DNA from 4 places in the Cobetia sp. Ld8 genome. Region 3 is predicted to be linked to each of the others. Evidence: predicted binding sites of a transcription regulator. Region 3 holds the regulator's gene; each other region holds the start of a gene.

Region 1 (4,881 bases), on a different contig from region 3:
CACATCGCCGATGCGCTTGAGCAGACCTTGCAGTTCGAAGGGGTAGTCGCCATCCAGCAGACGTTGCACCGCCGCCTGACGCTGGCCGATCTGGAGCTGATCGCGCAGCGGACGGTTGAGCCAGCGCTTGAGCAGGCGTGAACCCATCGCGGTCGCGGTGACGTCCAGCACGCTGGCCAGCGTGTTGTCGCTGGTGCCGCCCAAGTTGGTATCGATCTCGAGGTTGCGACGGCTGGCGGCATCGATCACCACCGAGTCATCGCGGCTCTCGACGGCCAGCGCGGTCACGTGGGGCAGGCCGGTACGCTGGGTGTCGCGAGCGTAGTCGAGCAGAGCGCCGGCTGCCGTGACGGCGCGCGTCAGGTGGCTGCAGCCGAAGCCGTTGAGGTCCTGGACGCCGAACTGATCGCACAGCAGGCGCAAGGCAGTCTCGTGATCGAAGTGCCAATCGCTCTGGCGGGTCAGGCCCGGGCGCGAGGCCAGGCTGGCGGGGAGGGTACGGCTTTCGCCGACCATGACTTCGGCAGGCGACAGACGCTGGATCTCGGCCAGAAGCTCGTCATCACCACTGACCTCGAGCACGCTGAAGCGACCGGAGGAGAGCTCGAGAGCGGCCAGGCCCCAGGTCTCGCCATCACGGTGCAGCGCCACCAGCAGGTTGTCGCGGCTGGCATCCAGCAGCGCCTCATCGTGCAGCGTCCCCGGTGTGACGATACGTACCACCTTGCGCTCGACAGGCCCCTTGCTGGTCGCCGGGTCGCCGATCTGCTCGCAGATGGCCACCGATTCGCCCATCTTGACCAGGCGTGCCAGATAGCCTTCAGCGCTGTGGTAGGGCACCCCTGCCATGGGAATCGGTGAGCCGCCGGAGCTGCCGCGCGCCGTCAACGTGATGTCGAGCAGTTGTGCTGCGCGCTTGGCGTCCTCATGAAACAGTTCATAGAAGTCGCCCATGCGATAGAACAGCAGCACGCCGGGGTGCTCGCGTTTGATCTTCATGTACTGCGTCATCATCGGCGTCATCTGGGGCGCGCTGTTCTTGGCCATGGCCATGGACTTCCTTGACTGCACTGCAATGGGAAAAAGCACACATGCGAGAGCACGGCATGCGGGATGCGCGATATTCTACGGACTGGCGCGGCCGGCTCCAATGCCTGTGATGTCTCATGCTCGCTGCCCTTTTCACCCGATGACCTCCACAAGGAGAAAGTTCGTGAGCCAATTGACTGGTACGACCCCTGAGGCTGAGTGCGCGAATGCCCTGGCTGAGCAGTTGCAGGCGCTGGCGGTCGCGCGCGGGGTGCGCGTCACCACCGCCGAGTCGTGCACCGGGGGCGGGGTGAGCGCGGCGATCACGGCGATTGCCGGCAGCTCCAGCTATTTCGATGCGGGCTACGTGACCTATTCCAATGCCACCAAGCAGCGCCTGCTGGGGGTCAGTGAGGCATCGCTTGAAGAGTTCGGTGCCGTCTCAGAGGCGGTCGTGTGCGAGATGGTGCGGGGCGCCTGTCGCGAAAGCGGCGCTGAGCTGGGGGTGGCGATCAGCGGTGTGGCCGGCCCCGGCGGGGGAAGTGACGAGAAGCCCGTCGGCACCGTGTGGCTGGCGTGGGGGAGCGAGGCGCGCCAGCAGGCACGCTGCTGTCACTTTCCCGGCGACCGGCAGGCCGTGCGTGACGCCGCCGTGCGGGAAGCGTTGCAGGGCTTGATCGAGCGCGTGGAGGCCTTGCAGATCGGCACCGAAGACTCGTGAGCCCGATGCAAGCCCCGCGTTGAGGGTGCTGCCTGAAAAAGCGCATCACCGGACTGGCAGAGTGACGCAACTTGCGGCATTATACTGTCCATGTATACAGGGTTTTGCCACGACACCTCAGCCGCTAGTCTGACGGTGTCTGCTCAGCTCTCAGTGACAGAATTCTCTATTCCAGGTGGCAGCCCGTGTGGCTCCGCCGTTCGACAGGAGGCCACATGGCAAAGGACGACAATCGTACCAAGGCGCTGAACGCGGCGCTGTCCCAGATCGAGCGCCAGTTCGGCAAGGGCGCCGTCATGCGCATGGGCGATGCCCCGCGTGTGGCCATCCCGTCGGTTTCCACCGGTTCTCTGGGGCTGGATATCGCACTCGGCATCGGTGGCCTGCCCTTCGGGCGCGTGGTCGAGATCTATGGCCCGGAATCCTCGGGCAAGACGACACTGACCCTCTCGGTCATCGCCCAGGCGCAGAAGCAGGGCAAGGTCTGTGCCTTCATCGATGCCGAGCACGCACTGGATCCGTCCTACGCCGAGAAGCTGGGCGTCAATCTGGACGAGATGCTGGTCTCCCAGCCGGACACCGGTGAGCAGGCGCTCGAGATCGTCGACATGCTGGTACGCTCCGGCGGTGTTGACGTCATCATCGTCGACTCCGTGGCGGCACTGACGCCGCGTGCCGAGATCGAAGGCGAGATGGGCGACTCTCACGTCGGCCTGCAGGCGCGTCTGATGTCCCAGGCACTGCGCAAGGTGACCGGTCACATCAAGAACGCCAACTGCATGGTGGTGTTCATCAACCAGATCCGCATGAAGATCGGCGTGATGTTCGGCAGCCCTGAAACCACGACTGGCGGTAACGCACTGAAGTTCTACTCCAGTGTGCGTCTGGATATCCGTCGCACCGGTTCCGTGAAGTCCGGTGATGAAGTCACCGGTAACGAGACCCGCGTCAAGGTCGTCAAGAACAAGGTCGCGCCGCCGTTCCGTCAGGCCGAGTTCCAGATTCTCTACGGCAAGGGCATCTATCACGCCGGTGAGGTGATCGACCTGGGTGTACAGTGTGGTCTGGTCGGCAAGTCTGGCGCCTGGTACAGCTATCAGGGCAGCAAGATCGGTCAGGGCAAGGCCAATTCCGCCCAGTACCTGGAAGACAATCCCGCCATCATGGAGGAGATTGAAACCCAGATCCGTGCCCAGTTGCTGGCAGCACCGGAAGCCAAGGAAGAGCCGAAAGAGACCGCGGCCGCCGAGAGTGAAGACGACCTGGATATCGATCTCGATTGAGGTTCGTCCAGAAGAAAGAGCAAGAGCGCCAGCCGCCAGGCTGGCGTCATCGCACCGTGTCGTTTCCGACCCGGTGAGATGATCCCAAGGCGCCCGCCCCGATGACTCGGAGGCGGGCGCCTTGCGTTCACGTCCATCGATGTCCTTCTGCTCAACCCCGGGGAGCATGACCATGCACGATGACAGCGCTGAAATGGGTGGGCCTGAGTATCAACCGCTCGACTCAGGCGCGATGACGCCGCAACGGCGTGCGCGCAATGATGCCATCGCGCGTCTGGCACGTCGCGAGCATAGCCGCCGCGAGCTGCACGACTATCTCAAGGAGCGTGACTACCTGCGGGCGGTCAGCGATGACGAGTTGGCACAGCGGCAAGCCGCGGGCGAGGAGGGCGCACAGGCGGCCTTGAGTCGCGATGAGGTCGAGCTGCTGATCGAGGAGGTGCTGGAGCGCATGGCCGAGGAGGGCCTGCAATCCGATGAGCGCTTTGCCGCCAGCTTCCTGCGGACGCGAGTGCTGCGCGGGCAGGGGCCGAGGCGTATCCAGCAGGAGCTGCGCCAGCGTGGTATCGATAGCGAGACGCTCAATGCCGTGATGCGTGCCGCCAGTGACCCGACGCCGGATGCCTTCGGTCATGTCGAGGCGGTGGATTTCTTCGAACTGGCGCGCGAGACGCTGGCCAGGCGCTTTTCCGGCCCCGGCGAGGGGCACAAGGAGCGCGCACGGCGCGAGCGCTTTCTGCTCCAGCGCGGCTTCGACTATGAGCAGCTGCGCTATGCCATGGAGTCCGCTTGGAGTGATGAGGGCGAAGAAGGCTAGCTGGCGGGCAACTGTTTGGCTCTCATGACGCGCAAACCGGCGCTTCAAGACATTTCCCCCCCTTTAGCTTGCGCGAACAGGCGTTATACTAGGTCGTCTTGCGACGGCACGGGGCAGGCGCCTTCTTTCATGCTTTTCATTGCACCTCCATGCATACCCACATGGATGAATATGCAGAAACCATGCGGAAGTCATGCAGAAGACCCCCGGAGCGTCTTTACGCACATCGCTACGGAACCTCTATGAAAAGCGCAGAAATCAGAAACGCCTTCCTGACCTATTTCGAGAAGCAGGGCCATACCATCGTTCCCACCAGCTCCCTGGTGCCGAACAACGACCCGACTCTGCTGTTCACCAACGCCGGCATGGTGCCCTTCAAGGATGTCTTCCTGGGCCGTGATCCGCGTGGCTACAGCCGTGCGACCTCCGCGCAGCGCTGCGTGCGCGCCGGTGGCAAGCACAATGATCTGGACAACGTCGGCTATACCGCCCGTCACCACACCTTCTTCGAGATGCTGGGCAACTTCAGCTTCGGCGACTACTTCAAGCGCGAAGCCATCCAGTTCGCCTGGAAGTTTCTGACCGAAGAACTCGGCCTGCCGAAGGAGAAGCTGTGGGTCACCGTGCACGTCAGCGATGACGAAGCCCGTGACATCTGGTTCAACGAGGTCGGCATCGATCAGAACCGCTTCTCGCGTCTCGACGAGGACAACTTCTGGCAGATGGGCGACACCGGCCCGTGCGGCCCGTCCTCCGAGATCTTCTATGACCACGGCGAAGATGTCGCCGGTGGCCCGCCGGGCAGCCCGGACGAAGATGGCGATCGCTACATCGAGATCTGGAACCTGGTCTTCATGCAGTTCGACCGTGACGCCGAGGGCACGCTGCACCCGCTGCCCAAGCCGTCCATCGATACCGGCATGGGCCTGGAGCGTGTCGCGGCCGTGATGCAGGGCGTGCACTCCAACTACGAGATCGACCTGTTCCAGAATCTGCTGGCCGCCGCGGCCGAGATCATCGGTCACGACAAC
Region 2 (4,881 bases), on a different contig from region 3:
GAGTGCCGAGGACGTGTACAAGGCGTTGCTTGAGGCTGGCGAAGATGTCGGTCTGGCGACGGTTTATCGTGTGCTCACCCAGTTTGAAACAGCGGGACTGGTGATGCGTCACAACTTCGATGGCGGTCACGCCGTCTTCGAACTGTCCCAGGAAGAACACCATGACCACATGGTATGTCTGGACAGCGGCGAGATCATAGAGTTCTGTGATCCCGAGATCGAGCGCCGTCAGCGCGAGATCGTCGAGGAGCACGGCTATGAGCTGGTCGAGCATGCGCTAGTGCTCTACGTGCGCCCCAAGGGCGACAAGAGCGACAGCTGACGCGGGTTGCGTCAGGGATGACGTGGCCGGAGAGCCTTCTCCGGCCAGATACACGAACGGCCGCCCTCAGGGGCGGCCGTTCGTGTATCTGGCGTTCATGTTTCCTCAATCCATGACTCTGGCGTTCGTCTTGTTGAGGAGCGTCATTGGACGAATGGACGTCGCTGGCAGTGCATGAACGGCGCCGACAGCGCTCAGTGGCGGCTGTCGGCAGCGCCGAGCATCTCGCGGGCATGGGCGAGGGTCTGCTCGGAAAGGTGAATGCCGCCCAGCATGCGTGCCAGCTCGCGCACGCGGCCACTTTCATCCAGCAGCGCCATGTGCGTGCGGGTCGTGTCCTTCTCGGCCTGCTTCTCTATATGCAGGTGCTGATGTGCCTGTGCGGCGACCTGCGGCAGGTGCGTGACGGTCAGCACCTGGCCCTTGTCGCCCAGGCGACGCAGCAGCTGACCGACGATCTCGGCGGTGGCGCCGGAGATACCGACATCGACTTCATCGAAGACCAGGCTGGGGATGGTCGAGCGACTGGCGGCCACGACCTGGATCGCCAGTGACACACGCGAGAGCTCGCCGCCGGAGGCGACCTTGGCCAGCGCACGTGGCGGCTGGCCCGGGTTGGCGCTGATGCGGAAGTGGATACGCTCCATGCCTTCGGGCTGCGGGCGCTCCCGCGCCTCGATGGCGACCTCGAAGGTGGCCTTGCCCATGCCGAGGAAGGCCAGCTGGTCCTGGATGTCGCTGGCCAGTTGCGGGGCGGCGGTGGCGCGTTTGGCGCTCACCTCGCTCGCCAGCCCCTTCCAGGCCTCGCGACGCTGAGCCACTTCTTCGCGCAAGGCTTCGATGGCCTCCTCATCGCCACCCAGGCCGTCGAGTTCTTCGCTCAGGCGTTGATGAAGGCCATGCAGCTCGTCCGGCATCACATGATGCTTGCGCGCGATCTGGTGAATGCGGCTCAGGCGCTCATCGACGAAGGCGAGGCGCTCGGGATCGAGTTCGGTGACTTCCACGAAGCGATGCAGTTCACGCGCCGCTTCTTCTATCTGGATGCGCGCTTCCTCGAGCATGCCCAGCGCACTGGCCAGTGAGCCATGTTCGTTGCCCGGCAGATGCGCCAGGCGCGCCAGGGCCTGGTTGAGGCGCGGCAACGCACCTTCTTCGTCGTGATCACAGCACTCGGCGGCGGACTGCGCCTCGGCCAGAATCTGCTCGGCATTGGCCAGCGTTTCCTGCTCCTGCTCCAGGGCTTCCAGCTCCCCTTCGCACAGCGCCAGTTCATCGAGCTCCTCGACCTGATAGCGCAGCAGCTGGCGACGTGCACGCACCTCATCACCATCATTGCTCATGCGCTTGAGGCGACGATGCGCCTCCTGCCAGTGACGGAAGTCCTCGCGCAACTGGGCAGCCTGAGTCTCCAGGCCCGCATATTCGTCGAGCTGACGCAGATGCGTCTCTTCCTTGAGCAGGGAGTGATGGGCGTGCTGGGAGTGGATGTCGATCAGGTGCTCGCCCAGCTCGCGCAGGTCGGCGATGGTGCAGGGCGTGCCGTTGATCCAGGCCTTGGAGCGGCCGCTGGCGGTGATGACGCGACGCAGCAGGCAGTCGTCGCTGCCCAGTTCGCGCTCATCCAGCCACTGACGGGCGTCGCCAAGCTCACTGATATCGAAGCGCGCGATGAGGTCGGCGCGGTCGGCGCCATGCCGCACGCTGCCGGCATCGGCGCGCTCGCCCAGACACAGGCCGAGGGCGCCGAGCAGGATGGACTTGCCGGCACCGGTCTCGCCGGTGATGGCGGTCATGCCGCGGCGGAAGTCGAGTTCCAGCGTTTCGACGATGGCAAAATCTTGGATGGCGAGTTGCAGCAGCATGACTACCTCCGAGGGGGCTTTGACGTACGCCGTGCTGGGGGAACATCAGCGGACCCGGACTCGATGGGCGGGCTACGGTGTCGCCATACAGTATGTTTATACAGTTAACATGGCTTTTTATACAGCACGTTCGGGTGGCCTTCAATCCATGCCGGACTCAGTGGGGAGAAAAGCCTGCGGCAAGGCTTGAGAAGCGATGTGCTGTCCCCATATAGAGGCACTGACACTTTCAGTCGGCAGCAATGGCCTGGCCTTGCTGCCTCTCAAGGCAACTCATGGCCTGTCTGTCAGCCAGTACGCGTGATGCTTCGCAACAAGCTCAGCAGGCCACGAATCAGGGCAATGGCGCATAGACGCCGGCCCGCAGGAGATCAGCATGGCTCAGGACCCGCAGACCCCGATGGATGAAGAGCTTCAGCGTGCCGCTCGCGATGCCGAGCCGCAGCCGGAAACGCCGGAAGGTGAAGTGATCGACAACGTACTGGATGCCGACGATACCGGCGCCGAAGGCTCTCTGGTGGACAACCCGGAAGCCGAGATGCTGGCCGCCCAGGTCGAAGAGCTTGAGCAGGCCGTCAAGGAAGCCAAGGACCAGGCGCTGCGTGCGGCTGCCGATGCGCAGAACGCGCGCCGTCGTGCCGAGCAGGACGCCGAGAAGGCGCGCAAGTTCGCGCTGGAGAAGTTCGTCAAGGAAATGCTGCCGGTGGTGGATTCCCTCGAGAAGGCACTGGAATCCATGTCGGGTGACGAAGCGGCCAAGACCCACGTCGAAGGCATCGAGATGACCTTGAAAATGCAGCTGGATGCCCTGAACAAGTCAGGCGTCGAGCAGCTGGATCCGCATGGCGAGCCCTTCGATCCGGAATACCATCAGGCTGTCGCCATGGTGCCGTCCCCGGACGCGGAGCCGAACAGCGTCATCGACGTGATGCAGAAGGGTTACACCCTCAATGGCCGCCTGGTGCGTCCGGCGATGGTGGCAGTCAGCAAGGCCTCCTGAGGCCTGCGCGCTCCCGACGCCCGATAGGCGTTGGATCGCGCCCTGTGGGGGCTCAGGGCGATCCGGCCCGGGAAAATTTGCCCGGCCGGGTCTTGAAACCCTGACACGCGACCCCATCTAGAGAAACAAGTTCAGGCACCGACACAAGGTGCCGACATCCAGACTTATCTTTCAGGCTAGCAACAGATTCGAGGTATACGATTATGGGACGCATCATCGGTATTGACTTGGGTACTACCAACTCCTGTGTGGCAGTGCTCGACGGCGAGAAAACCAAGGTCATCGAAAACGCTGAAGGCGGTCGCACCACACCGTCCATCATCGCTTACACCGACGACAACGAGATTCTGGTCGGCCAGTCGGCCAAGCGTCAGGCAGTGACCAACCCGGAGAACACTCTCTTCGCGGTCAAGCGCCTGATCGGTCGCAAGTTCAAGGATGATGTGGTTCAGAAAGACATCAAGATGGTGCCGTACAAGATTGTCGAAGCCGACAACGGCGACGCTTGGGTGCAGGTGAAAGACAAGAAGATGGCTCCGCCGCAGATCAGTGCGGAAATCCTCAAGAAGATGAAGAAGACCGCGGAAGACTACCTCGGTGAAGAAGTCACCGAAGCCGTCATCACCGTGCCGGCCTACTTCAACGATTCCCAGCGTCAGGCGACCAAGGACGCCGGCCGCATCGCGGGTCTTGACGTCAAGCGCATCATCAACGAGCCGACTGCCGCAGCCCTCGCCTACGGCATGGACAAGTCTCGTGGTGACAAGACCATCGCGGTCTACGACCTGGGCGGCGGTACCTTCGATATCTCCATCATCGAAGTCGCCGACGTCGACGGTGAGACCCAGTTCGAAGTGCTCGCCACCAACGGCGACACCTTCCTGGGTGGTGAAGATTTCGACATGCACCTGATCAACTACCTGGTTGACCAGTTCAAGGCAGACAGCGGTATCGATCTGTCCGGCGACAACCTCGCCATGCAGCGTCTGAAGGAAGCCGCCGAGAAGGCCAAGATCGAGCTGTCCAGCGCTCAGCAGACCGACGTGAACCTGCCGTACATCACGGCTGACAACACCGGTCCGAAGCACCTGAACGTCAAGGTGACCCGCTCCAAGCTCGAGTCTCTGGTCGACGACCTGGTCGCACGCTCCCTGAAGCCGTGCCAGACCGCGCTGTCCGACGCCGGCCTGTCCGCCTCCGAGATCGACGACGTCATCCTGGTCGGTGGTCAGACCCGCATGCCGCTGGTGCAGTCCAAGGTGGCCGAGTTCTTCGGCAAGGAAGCTCGCAAGGACGTCAACCCGGATGAAGCGGTCGCCGTCGGCGCCGGCATCCAGGGCGGCGTGCTGGGCGGCGACGTCAAGGACGTGCTGCTGCTGGACGTGACCCCGCTGACCCTCGGTATCGAGACCATGGGTGGCGTGCTGACGCCGCTGATCGAGAAGAACACCACCATCCCGACCAAGAAGTCCCAGGTGTTCTCCACCGCTGACGACAACCAGGGCGCGGTGACCATCCACGTCCTGCAGGGTGAGCGCAAGCAGGCCGCGCAGAACAAGTCTCTGGGTCGTTTCGACCTGGCCGACATTCCGCCGGCACCGCGCGGTGTGCCGCAGATCGAAGTCGCCTTCGACCTGGATGCCAACGGTATCCTGAACGTGTCCGCCAAGGACAAGGCGACCGGCAAGGAACAG
Region 3 (4,881 bases):
AGTCACGCTCAGGATGCTCTAAGGCAAGCTCGGGCGTGAACACCTCGCCCGTGAAGCGCCGGCCGCGATAGACGGCGCCACGCGGATTGCCCGCCCCGATGGCGGCACGAATCACATGCCAGCCGGTTGGCGTGCAACCGCTGCCGTCGAGCTCGCCGATACCGTTGAGGCCGCTGGAGATCGCGCAGGCGTGCACCAGCGCGTCAGGGTCAGCCGCGGGGGGCGGCGCATCACGACTGCCACTCGGCATGTCATTGCGTATCTCAAGCCTCTGGCGCGAGAGATCCACCGCTACCCAGCAGGCCATCAGCTGGCCGCCTGGGTGACCGCCTCACCATCCCCGAGCGAGGCAGGCAGCGGCGCTGCCATCGCCGCGACCACCACCGGACGCATGTGCTGGATCAGCTCGCGCACCGTGGTGTGATGGCCGTACTCGGCCTCCTCGATATCGCGCAGCGCATCCAGGCCCGAGAAGGTAAAGATCACGCTGCCGAGCATGAAGTGCAGACGCCAGAAGCGCTCGTTGTCCGGCAGATCAGGCGTCGCCAGCTTCAGAAGCTCGGCGAAGCGGCTGAAGACCGTGCCGTAATGCTCACGGATATAGCGCCGCATGTGGCCCTGACCCTGGGTATAGGCCAGCCCGAGCAGGCGCATGAAGGTACGCAGACTGTTGCGCTCGGCCGGCACCTCCAGCACGGTACGCGCCATCACCTCCAGCAGGACCTCCAGCGGCACCTGACGCCCGGCGTATTGCTGCTCGATGCTGTCGAGTGCCGCGTGGAAACGCTCACTGAAAGGGTCGAGATAGCGCGCGAAGACCGCCTGGATCAGCGATTTCTTGGAGCCGAAGTGGTAGTTCACCGCCGCCAGATTGACCTTGGCCTTGCTGGTGATGTTGCGCAGTGAGGTCTCGGCGAAGCCGCGCTCGGCGAACAGCACCTCGGCAGTATCGAGGATGCGGGTAACGGTATCGGTCTGGGCCATGGGCGGAACCCTTGTCAGGTAGAAAAGGACTGGAGTCGTAGGTCACGGCGCAAGCCCCGCGCGGCGACTCTCTCATGAGGTGGTGCAGGTTCACCGCAAGGCGCGTTCGATCATGGCACCCGTGAGCACTACCATCGGCGAACATTCGTTTGAAACACCTTGATTCTAGCGCGCCATGCCATGACTGACAATTCTCTCGCGTTTCAAACACCAGAGGTTTAGCCAAGCCTGATATTCCCTCAACGCTGACCGAGCCGATTCAAGGGCTCGTCATGCTCGGTGACTGACCACCCACGCCAGAGCCAGGCCGGGTTCATCTCCAGGCATTCACTTCCAGGCATTCACTTCCAGGCATTCCCTTCCAGGCATTCCCTTCAAGAAAGAGTGCCTCGGATATCGGCACGAAAAGTCGCCAGACAGCGATATCTCGACGACTACCTGCCCTTTGAGGCCACCACGCAAGCCACGATGCCTTGCATGACCGCCATGACTGGATACAATGACAGTTGTATGGATGCACACCCCGTGCCGTCAGCTCAAGATGCCGCCCAGGCCAAAGGCAATGCCATGACCCAGCCGCTTACTCCGCGCCAGCAGGATGTCTTCGACTTCATCATCAAGACCATCAAGTCCTCTGGCTACCCACCGACGCGGGCCGAAATCGCCCAGGCGCTGGGCTTCCGCTCGCCGAATGCCGCCGAGGAGCATCTGCGTGCCCTCAAGCGCAAGGGCGCCATCGAGATGGTGCCGGGCACCTCACGTGGCATTCGCGTGCCGTCGCTGGCTGACGTCGACGACAGCGCCAACGATGGTCTGCCGGTGATCGGGGAAGTGGCCGCCGGCAGTCCGATTCTTGCCAGCGAGCATATCGACCGTCACTGCCCGCTGCCGAGCGACTACTTCTCGCCGGCTGCCGACTACCTGTTGCGCGTGCGCGGCGTGTCGATGAAGGACGTGGGAATTCTGGAAGGCGACCTGCTGGCCGTGCACCGCACCAGCAGCGTGCGTGACGGCCAGATCGTGGTGGCACGTCTGGGGGATGAGGTCACCGTCAAGCGCTTCCGCCGTGACGGGCATTACGTGTGGCTGGAAGCCGAGAACGAGGACTTCTCGCCGATCAAGGTCGACCTGCGCACGGACAGCCTGGAGATCGAGGGTCTCGGGGTGGGCGTCATCCGCGATGGCGGCCTGCACTGAGGCCTTGACCAGCAGCGCTTTTCTCGCAGAGTTCTGAGCAGCAGAAAAGCCGCACGCATTGCACAAAAAAACCCGCCTCGAGGCGGGTTTTTTTGTGCGCGAAGCGCGAGCGATGAATCAGTGCACGATGCCTTCTGACTGCTCGTCCTCGTCTTCTTCACCATCCCAGAGGCGAGTCCGGGTGATGGCGTGGTCGATCATCTCACGCGCGACCTCGAAACGATTGTCACGCAGCAGATCAGCGGCCTCGTCCGAAATGCGAATGCTGAGCAGCGGCTCACCTTCGCTTTCCGCGGCGCGCAGAATCACTTCACCATCTTCCATTTGCACAATTTCAAGTACGGCGGGATCGGACACGTCATTCCTCCTGCACGGCATCTCGCGAGATACCGGCGTCGTTGTAATCGTCAGCGCGACGGCTGGCAAGCCCGGCACCGCGTTGCCATCAGCGACGCAGAAAAAAGTACGACCACAGCCAGAGCCATGGTCGTACCGGAGAATGCAGGGCTTGCCACAATGCGATCAGTCTAGCACCCGTGAAGGCGAAACGTCACCCGATTGCCATGCGCCAGTCATCACCAGCGTGCAGCACCAGATCAACGCCTTGACCTACCACTCGACACTCGACTCGCGCAGCTGCGGCAGCAGCGCCTTGAATGCCGTGATGGCGGCACTGAGACGCTCGGCCAGCGAGGCGCTCGAGGCTGCCGCGATGATCAGACCATCACCACGCGAACGCGATTCCTCGCGGCGAGCGACGCCGCCCTCTTCATGCAGGCGGGTCACATCCGCGACCAGCTCAGACAACCAGCTGTCGGAATGCTCCAGCAGGCTGCGCAGCTGCTCGACCTCGGCGATGGGCGTCGGCGGCGACGCCAGGCGCTCGCGCCAGCTACCCTCTGGCCAGCGCGCCGTCACGGCACACTCTTCCAGCAATGACGCCAGCGCCAGCTCCAGCAGGGCGAGCGCGCCCTCTTCACCGGCCATGCGACGCGCCACGGCATGCTCATCGTCGCCAGAGGCTGCTGACTGGGCCAGCAGCAACTCGGCCTGATACAGCAGCTGATTGGTACGGGCACGCTGGCTCATCAGCTCTTGGCTCCCTTGCGCTTGTCCTCGACGACCCAGCGACCGTTGTCGTAGGTCGCTTTCCAACCGGTCGCCTTGCCTTCCTCATCGGTCATGACGTACTGAGCCTTGACCTTGCGCGAGAAGCGAATCTGCGCCGGACGTCCGTCCGGGTCCTGATCCGGGGCCTCGAGAATGAAGTGATACTTCTCCGGCAGCTCGTCGGCGTGCGCCTTGAGCTCCTTGACCAGCGGCGGACGCGTCTCGCGATTCTTGGGGAACTGACTGGCCGCCAGGAACAGGCCACTGGCGCCATCGCGCAGCACGTAGTGGTCCTCGACCTTGACGCAGGCAAGTTCCGGCATCGGAATCGGGTCCATCTTCGGCGGCGCCACTTCACCGGACTTGAGCAGCTTGCGGGTGTTCTTGCAATTCTCGTTGGTGCAGCCGAAGTACTTGCCGAAACGCCCGGTCTTGAGCTGCATGTCGGAACCGCACTTGTCGCACTCGATCACCGGGCCATCGTAGCCCTTGATGCGGAACTGACCTTCCTCGACCTCGTGACCGACACAGTCCGGGCTATTGCCGCAGACGTGCAGCTTGCGCTGCTCATCGATCAGGTAGCTGTCCATCGCGGTGGCGCAGATCGGGCAGCGACGCTTGGCGCGCAGCGCATCCGTCTCGGCATCTTCACCGGCATCGGCCGCCACGGCTTCATCGCCCGGCAGCAGATCGATGGTGGTCTTGCAGCGCTCCTTGGGCGGCAGGTTGTAGCCGGAACAGCCCAGGAAGACCCCGGTCGAGGCGGTACGGATCTGCATCTCACGTCCACAGGTCGGGCAGGCGATGTCCGTCGGCACCGGCTGGTTGGGACGCATGCCCTCTTCGGACTGGGCGTGGTCCAGCTCGGCCTTGAACTCGGCGTAGAAGGTGTCCAGCAGCTCGCGCCAGTTGCGTCCGCCGTTGGCCACCTCATCGAGATAGTCTTCCATGCGCGCCGTGAAGCCGAAGTCCATCAGGTCCTTGAAGGACTCGCTGAGGCGATCGGTGACGATGTCGCCCAGCTTCTCGGCATAGAAGCGACGGTTTTCCAGCGCCACGTAGCCACGGTCCTGGATGGTGGAGATGATGGCGGCATAGGTGGACGGACGACCGATACCGCGCTTCTCCAGCTCCTTGACCAGACTGGCCTCGGTGTAACGCGCCGTGGGCTTGGTGAAGTGCTGCAGCGGCTGCAGCTCGACCAGGTCCAGCTTCTCGCCGATGGCGAGGTCCGGCAGCGACTGGTCCTCTTCCTTCTTGCCCATCGGCTTCATGACACGCGTGTAGCCGTCGAACTTGAGCACACGGCCCTTGGCGCGCAGCTCGTAGCCATCCACTTCGATGGTCAGCGTGGAGGACAGGTATTCGGCCGGCAGCATCTGACAGGCCACGAACTGACGCCAGATCAGCTCATACAGGCGCTCGGCGTCACGCTCCATGCCGGCGAGATCGGTGGCGCGGCGCGACACTTCGGAAGGACGAATCGCTTCGTGCGCTTCCTGGGCGCCTTCCTTGCTGGAGTAGACGTTGGCCGCTTCCGGCAGGTAGTTGCTGCCGTATTCTTCGCTGATGAAGTCGCGTGCCGTAGCC
Region 4 (4,881 bases), 240 kb from region 3:
CTTGTGATAACGCAGCTTGGTGAGGTCATCCGAGCCCGGGTCCAGTCCGATGGCGACCGCGATGTCGTGGACTTCCTGGGAGGAGTAGATGTCATGCGACTCGACTTCCCAGGTATTGAGGATCTTGCCACGCAGCGGCAGGATCGCCTGAGTCTCGCGGTTGCGGCCCTGCTTGGCGCTGCCGCCGGCGGAGTCACCCTCGACCAGAAACAGCTCGCTGTCGGCAGGGTCGGAGCTTGAGCAGTCCGAGAGCTTGCCCGGCAGCGCGGGCCCGGAGGTGACCTTCTTGCGCGCGACCTTCTTGGCGCTCTTCAGACGGCGCTGGGCCGCCGAGATCACCAGTTCCGCCAGTGCTTCGGCCTGATCGACATGGTGGTTGAGCCACAGCGAGAAGGCGTCCTTGACCACGCCGGAGACGAAGGCGGCGACGCTGCGCGAGGACAGACGCTCCTTGGTCTGGCCGGCGAACTGCGGATCGAGCATCTTCACCGACAGCACGAAGGCGGCGCGCTCCCACAGGTCATCCGCACTCAGCTTGACGCCACGCGGCAGCAGGCTGCGGTAGTCGCAGAATTCCTTGAGCGCCTCGAGCAGACCGGAGCGCAGGCCATTGACATGGGTGCCACCCAGCGGCGTGGGGATCAGGTTGACGTAGGGTTCCTGCACCAGCTCGCCGCCTTCCGGCAGCCACTGGATCGCCCAGTCGACCCCGTGCTCCTCGTCCTCGAAATGGCCGACGAAGGGCGATTCCGGCAGGCGCTCGAAGCCATCGGTGGCGCCGAGCAGGTAATCGCGCAGGCCATCCTCGTAGTGCCAGGTCGTCTCGCTGCCATCGGTCTCGATGAGCACGACCTTGAGGCCCGGACACAGCACGGCCTTGGCACGCAGCAGGTGGCGCAGGCGCGGCATCGCCAGGCGCGGGCTATCGAAGTAGCTCTCGTCCGGCCAGAAGCGCACCAGGGTGCCGGTATTGCGCTTGCCGACGGTGCCGATCTGGGTCAACTCCTCGGCCTTCTCGCCATTCTCGAAGGCGATGCGCTGACGCAGGCCATCGCGGCACACTTCCACTTCCAGACGCGTCGACAGCGCATTGACCACCGAGACGCCCACGCCGTGCAGGCCGCCGGAGAAGCGATAGCTGTCCTGGGAGAACTTGCCCCCCGCGTGCAGCTTGGTGAGGATCAGCTCGATGCCGGTCACGCCATGCTCGGGGTGGATGTCGGTGGGCATGCCACGACCGTCATCGCCGACCTCGATACCGCCATTCTCGAGCAGGCGCACGCGGATTTCCTTCGCGTGCCCCGCCAGCGCCTCATCGACGGAGTTGTCGATGACTTCCTGCGCCAGGTGGTTGGGCCGAGAAGTATCGGTATACATGCCGGGCCGCTTGCGGACCGGTTCGAGGCCGGAGAGGACCTCAATGGAACTGGCGCTGTACTGACTCATCGCAGCCTTGTGTCCTTGGTGTTGACGTCCGCCATCCGACTCGCCATTTCACATGCGCGAGACGGACAACGGATTCCTGAAAAATGAGAGACCGGCGCCTGGCGTCCAGCATCGAACGCCCTGCCAAGTCGTGCCAATCCATGTCGTGCCAAGAGGTGCCGTGCCCAGCCAGGTCGTGGTGTGTCGTAGCAGAAAGCACCACGCGCATGACCTGCTAGTCCGGCGCGACATGCATCGCCGCTGCGGTGGCGGGGGCCAGCCGGTGCCCGCCATGCGCCATGATCGCCGGCAGATATTCCGCCAGCTGCGCAAAGCCGTGATCGCCACCCGGCGTGATGATCAAGCGACTTCCCTGATAGAGCCCTGCGGCATCATTGACATCCAATGTCTCATCGGCCGTCGCCAACAGCACCAGGGTGCGCTGCGCCGTGACCGGCTCCGCTTCCAATGCGAGCAGCCCGGGCCCGAAATCCTCGGTGACGGTGAACGTCACGCCGGTATAGGGGTTGGCATGCACCGAGCCGAGCCATTCGCTGACCAGTCGCGCGGGACGCACGGCCGGATTGATCAGCACACTGCGCGGCCCCTGACGCCAGACGCTCTGTGAAGGGCCTGCCGGCCCCTCGAGGCGTGCGGCCTCACGCGCGACCAGCCAGGTAGCCAGAAAGCCGCCCATGGAGCTGCCGATCACCATGATGGCGTCATCACAGACAGGGTCTGCGGGGTCCAGCGCCAGGCGCTCACACAACGTGAGATAGGCCGCGTTGACCGCCGCCTGACCCGCGCCGGGCTCCGGGGGGATGTCCGGCATCACGCACGGCAGGCCGAACTGCTCTGCCGCGCGCTGCATCAAGCGTGCCTTGGGCGAACAACTGGCCGAATTGAAGCCGTGCAGATACAGCAGACCCTTGACGGGCGCGGTGGCGTGCATCGCTGCCGTATCTGACGGAAAGGGGGAATTGGCCATCAGCACTCCCGACAACACGCCAGACCGCGAAACCTCCCCTCCCACGCCTCAAGATGGCTGGGCATCTCTCGAGCGTTCATAGGTTGGGAGCAGGGTTTTCGACGGTCCGCGTCGTGCTGTCTAGTGTAAACGATTGATTCGCTTATAGGATAGCGAGAATACTGTATAAATCAACAGAGAGCGACGACTGACGCCGCCGCTCGTCTTGCATGGCATATCAGCATGCCCTTACACACTCACACTCACACTCACACCCACTCTCACTCACATCCGCCGTGGGCTCAGCGCGGGTCCTGATCCTGGGCTGCCCACACCGCTTCGATCAGCGCACGGCTGGAGGCATCCAGCGTCTCGAAGCCTTCGCCAGTGGTCATGGTCGCTTCGGTGGCGGTGGCGATCTGCTTGCCCAGCTCCACGCCCCACTGATCGAATGGATTGATATCCCAGATGGTGGCCTGAACGAAGACCTTCTGCTCGTAGAGCGCAATCAACGCACCCAGCGTTTCCGGTGTCAGCGTTTCCAGCAACAACGTGGTCGACGGCTGATTGCCACGGTAGCGCTTGTGGTTCGGCTGCGCCTCATCACCGGGAATGGCGTCATCACCCAGCATCAGCACACGTGACTGGGCAAAGCAGTTGGCCAGCGTCAGACGGTGCTGTGCCTTGAGGTGGGCGCGTGTCTCGGCGTCCTCGACGTGATCATAACGGCACATCGGCGCGATGAAGTCACACTCGACCGCCTGGGTGCCCTGGTGCAGCAGCTGATAGAAGGCGTGCTGGGCGTTCGGCCCCAGCTGGCCCCACAGCACCGGACAGGTCGAGTAGTCGATCATCTCGCCATCGTTGGTCACTGACTTGCCGTTGGATTCCATCTCCAGCTGCTCGAGGTAGCTTGCGAAGTATTCCAGGCGACCGTCGTAGGGCAGGATGGAGTGGGCGCGGATATCGAGGAAGTTGTTGTTCCAGATACCGGCCAGCGCCAGCAGCACCGGCAGGTTGTCTTCCAGCGGCGCGGTGCGGAAGTGCTCATCCAGCTCATGCGCCCCGGCTAGCAGGCGACGGAAGTTGTCCATGCCGACATTGAGCGCGATGGGCAGACCGATGGTGCCCCACAGTGAATAGCGGCCGCCGACCCAATCCCAGAACAGCAGCTGGTGTTCCGGCGCGATGCCCCACTCGGTCATCTTTTCCGGCTTGGCGGAAGCGCCGATGAAGTGCTGACGGTTGATCAGCGCTTCCAGGCGCCCTTCCGGATCGAGGCGTGATTTCAGCCAGTCGCGCGCGGTGCGGGCATTGGACAGCGTGTCGATGGTCGAGAATGACTTGGAGGACAGGATGAACAGCGTGGTTTCCGGGCTGAAGGATTCCAGATAATCCGCCAGCTGGGAGCCATCCATGGTCGAGGCGAAGTGCACGCCGATCTCGTGGATGTCCTTGGGACGGCAATCGCTCAAGGCGCTGGAGACCATCAGCGGGCCCAGGTCCGAGCCACCGACACCGAGGTTGACCACGTCGGTGATCGGCTTGCCGGTGGCGCCGCGCCACTGGCCGCTGTGGAAGGTGTCGACCATCTCGGCCAGGTGCTCGAGGCTCTCGTGGATGGCCGGCACGATATCCTCGCCGTCCACCTCGAGGCTGGCGGAGCGCGGCAGACGCAGCGCGGCGTGCAGCGCCGGACGGTCTTCGGAGCGATTGACATGTTCACCGGCCAGCAGGCGCTTGATGCCCTGCTCGACGCCGGTTTCGCGCGCCAGATCCAGCAGCAGCTCCAGGGTCTCGCCCTTGAGGCGCTGCTTGGAGAGATCCAGACGCAGTCCCGCGGCTGAGCGCGTGAAGGTCGCCACTCGGTCACGCCCTTGCGCCGCATCCTCGGCGAACAGGTCCTTCAGATGCACATCGGCCATCTGCTCTTGATGATGGCGCGCGAGAGCCTGCCAGGCCTGGGTATTACGACGCGCAGAACGTGCCGCTGATTGAGTGGACATGGCCACCTCTCTCCTTGAAGTGTAATGACCGGCCCTGCATGGCCCGGCCTGAAATCGATTGATGGAGGCATCACCCGCCGGCCGTGACGGGTGCGTCACGGGCGCCGAATGCGTAGAATGGCGGGCCCGACGGGGCGCTCTGCCCGGCCGGTCCTCGGCCACAGGCATGTCGCCCTGGCCCACTGCCCGATGAAGCCTTGATCCATGAGTGATGCATCTTACCGTGACGCGATATTTACGACACCCCTTGACCGTGTCGCCAGCTTCTCCTTCGACGAGCAGGTCGTCAGCTGCTTTCCGGACATGCTGCGCCGCTCGGTGCCGGGTTACGGTCAGATCATCGCCATGCTGGGCCTGATGGCCCGCGCCCACCTGCGCCCCGGCGCGCGGGTCTATGATCTGGGCTGCTCACTGGGCGCTGCCAGCATGGCGCTGGCCCGCGAGATGGCCGCCGAGGATATCGAGATCGAAGCCGTCGATCTG

What was found. Region 3 encodes LexA, which represses DNA repair genes until DNA is damaged. Its sites were predicted from a motif close to TACTGTNTANNTANACAGTA; they were not measured.
Region 1: recA (recombinase RecA) is a predicted target of LexA. The motif match lies at 1,833-1,852, and genes of this name have one in related genera.
Region 2: recN (DNA repair protein RecN) is a predicted target of LexA. The motif match lies at 2,274-2,293, and genes of this name have one in related genera.
Region 4: ACJJV2_RS11900 (YqiA/YcfP family alpha/beta fold hydrolase) is a predicted target of LexA. The motif match lies at 2,573-2,592, and genes of this name have one in related genera.

Annotation. Positions count from the first base shown of each region.
Region 1 covers NZ_JBISHF010000005.1:195,947-200,827, forward strand. Annotated here, with positions in the region: gene mutS (DNA mismatch repair protein MutS) at 1-1,047, opposite strand, end outside; gene ACJJV2_RS01425 (CinA family protein) at 1,214-1,750, shown strand; gene recA (recombinase RecA) at 1,966-3,033, shown strand; gene ACJJV2_RS01435 (regulatory protein RecX) at 3,206-3,850, shown strand; gene alaS (alanine--tRNA ligase) at 4,093-4,881, shown strand, end outside.
Region 2 covers NZ_JBISHF010000009.1:52,240-57,120, reverse strand. Annotated here, with positions in the region: gene fur (ferric iron uptake transcriptional regulator) at 1-322, shown strand, start outside; gene recN (DNA repair protein RecN) at 517-2,187, opposite strand; gene grpE (nucleotide exchange factor GrpE) at 2,564-3,187, shown strand; gene dnaK (molecular chaperone DnaK) at 3,391-4,881, shown strand, end outside.
Region 3 covers NZ_JBISHF010000008.1:459,870-464,750, forward strand. Annotated here, with positions in the region: gene ACJJV2_RS12895 (L,D-transpeptidase family protein) at 1-307, opposite strand, end outside; gene ACJJV2_RS12900 (TetR/AcrR family transcriptional regulator) at 307-984, opposite strand; gene lexA (transcriptional repressor LexA) at 1,552-2,181, shown strand; gene ACJJV2_RS12910 (hypothetical protein) at 2,299-2,538, opposite strand; gene ACJJV2_RS12915 (DUF6586 family protein) at 2,791-3,270, opposite strand; gene topA (type I DNA topoisomerase) at 3,270-4,881, opposite strand, start outside.
Region 4 covers NZ_JBISHF010000008.1:218,841-223,721, forward strand. Annotated here, with positions in the region: gene parE (DNA topoisomerase IV subunit B) at 1-1,446, opposite strand, end outside; gene ACJJV2_RS11900 (YqiA/YcfP family alpha/beta fold hydrolase) at 1,661-2,413, opposite strand; gene pgi (glucose-6-phosphate isomerase) at 2,695-4,398, opposite strand; gene cmoA (carboxy-S-adenosyl-L-methionine synthase CmoA) at 4,603-4,881, shown strand, end outside.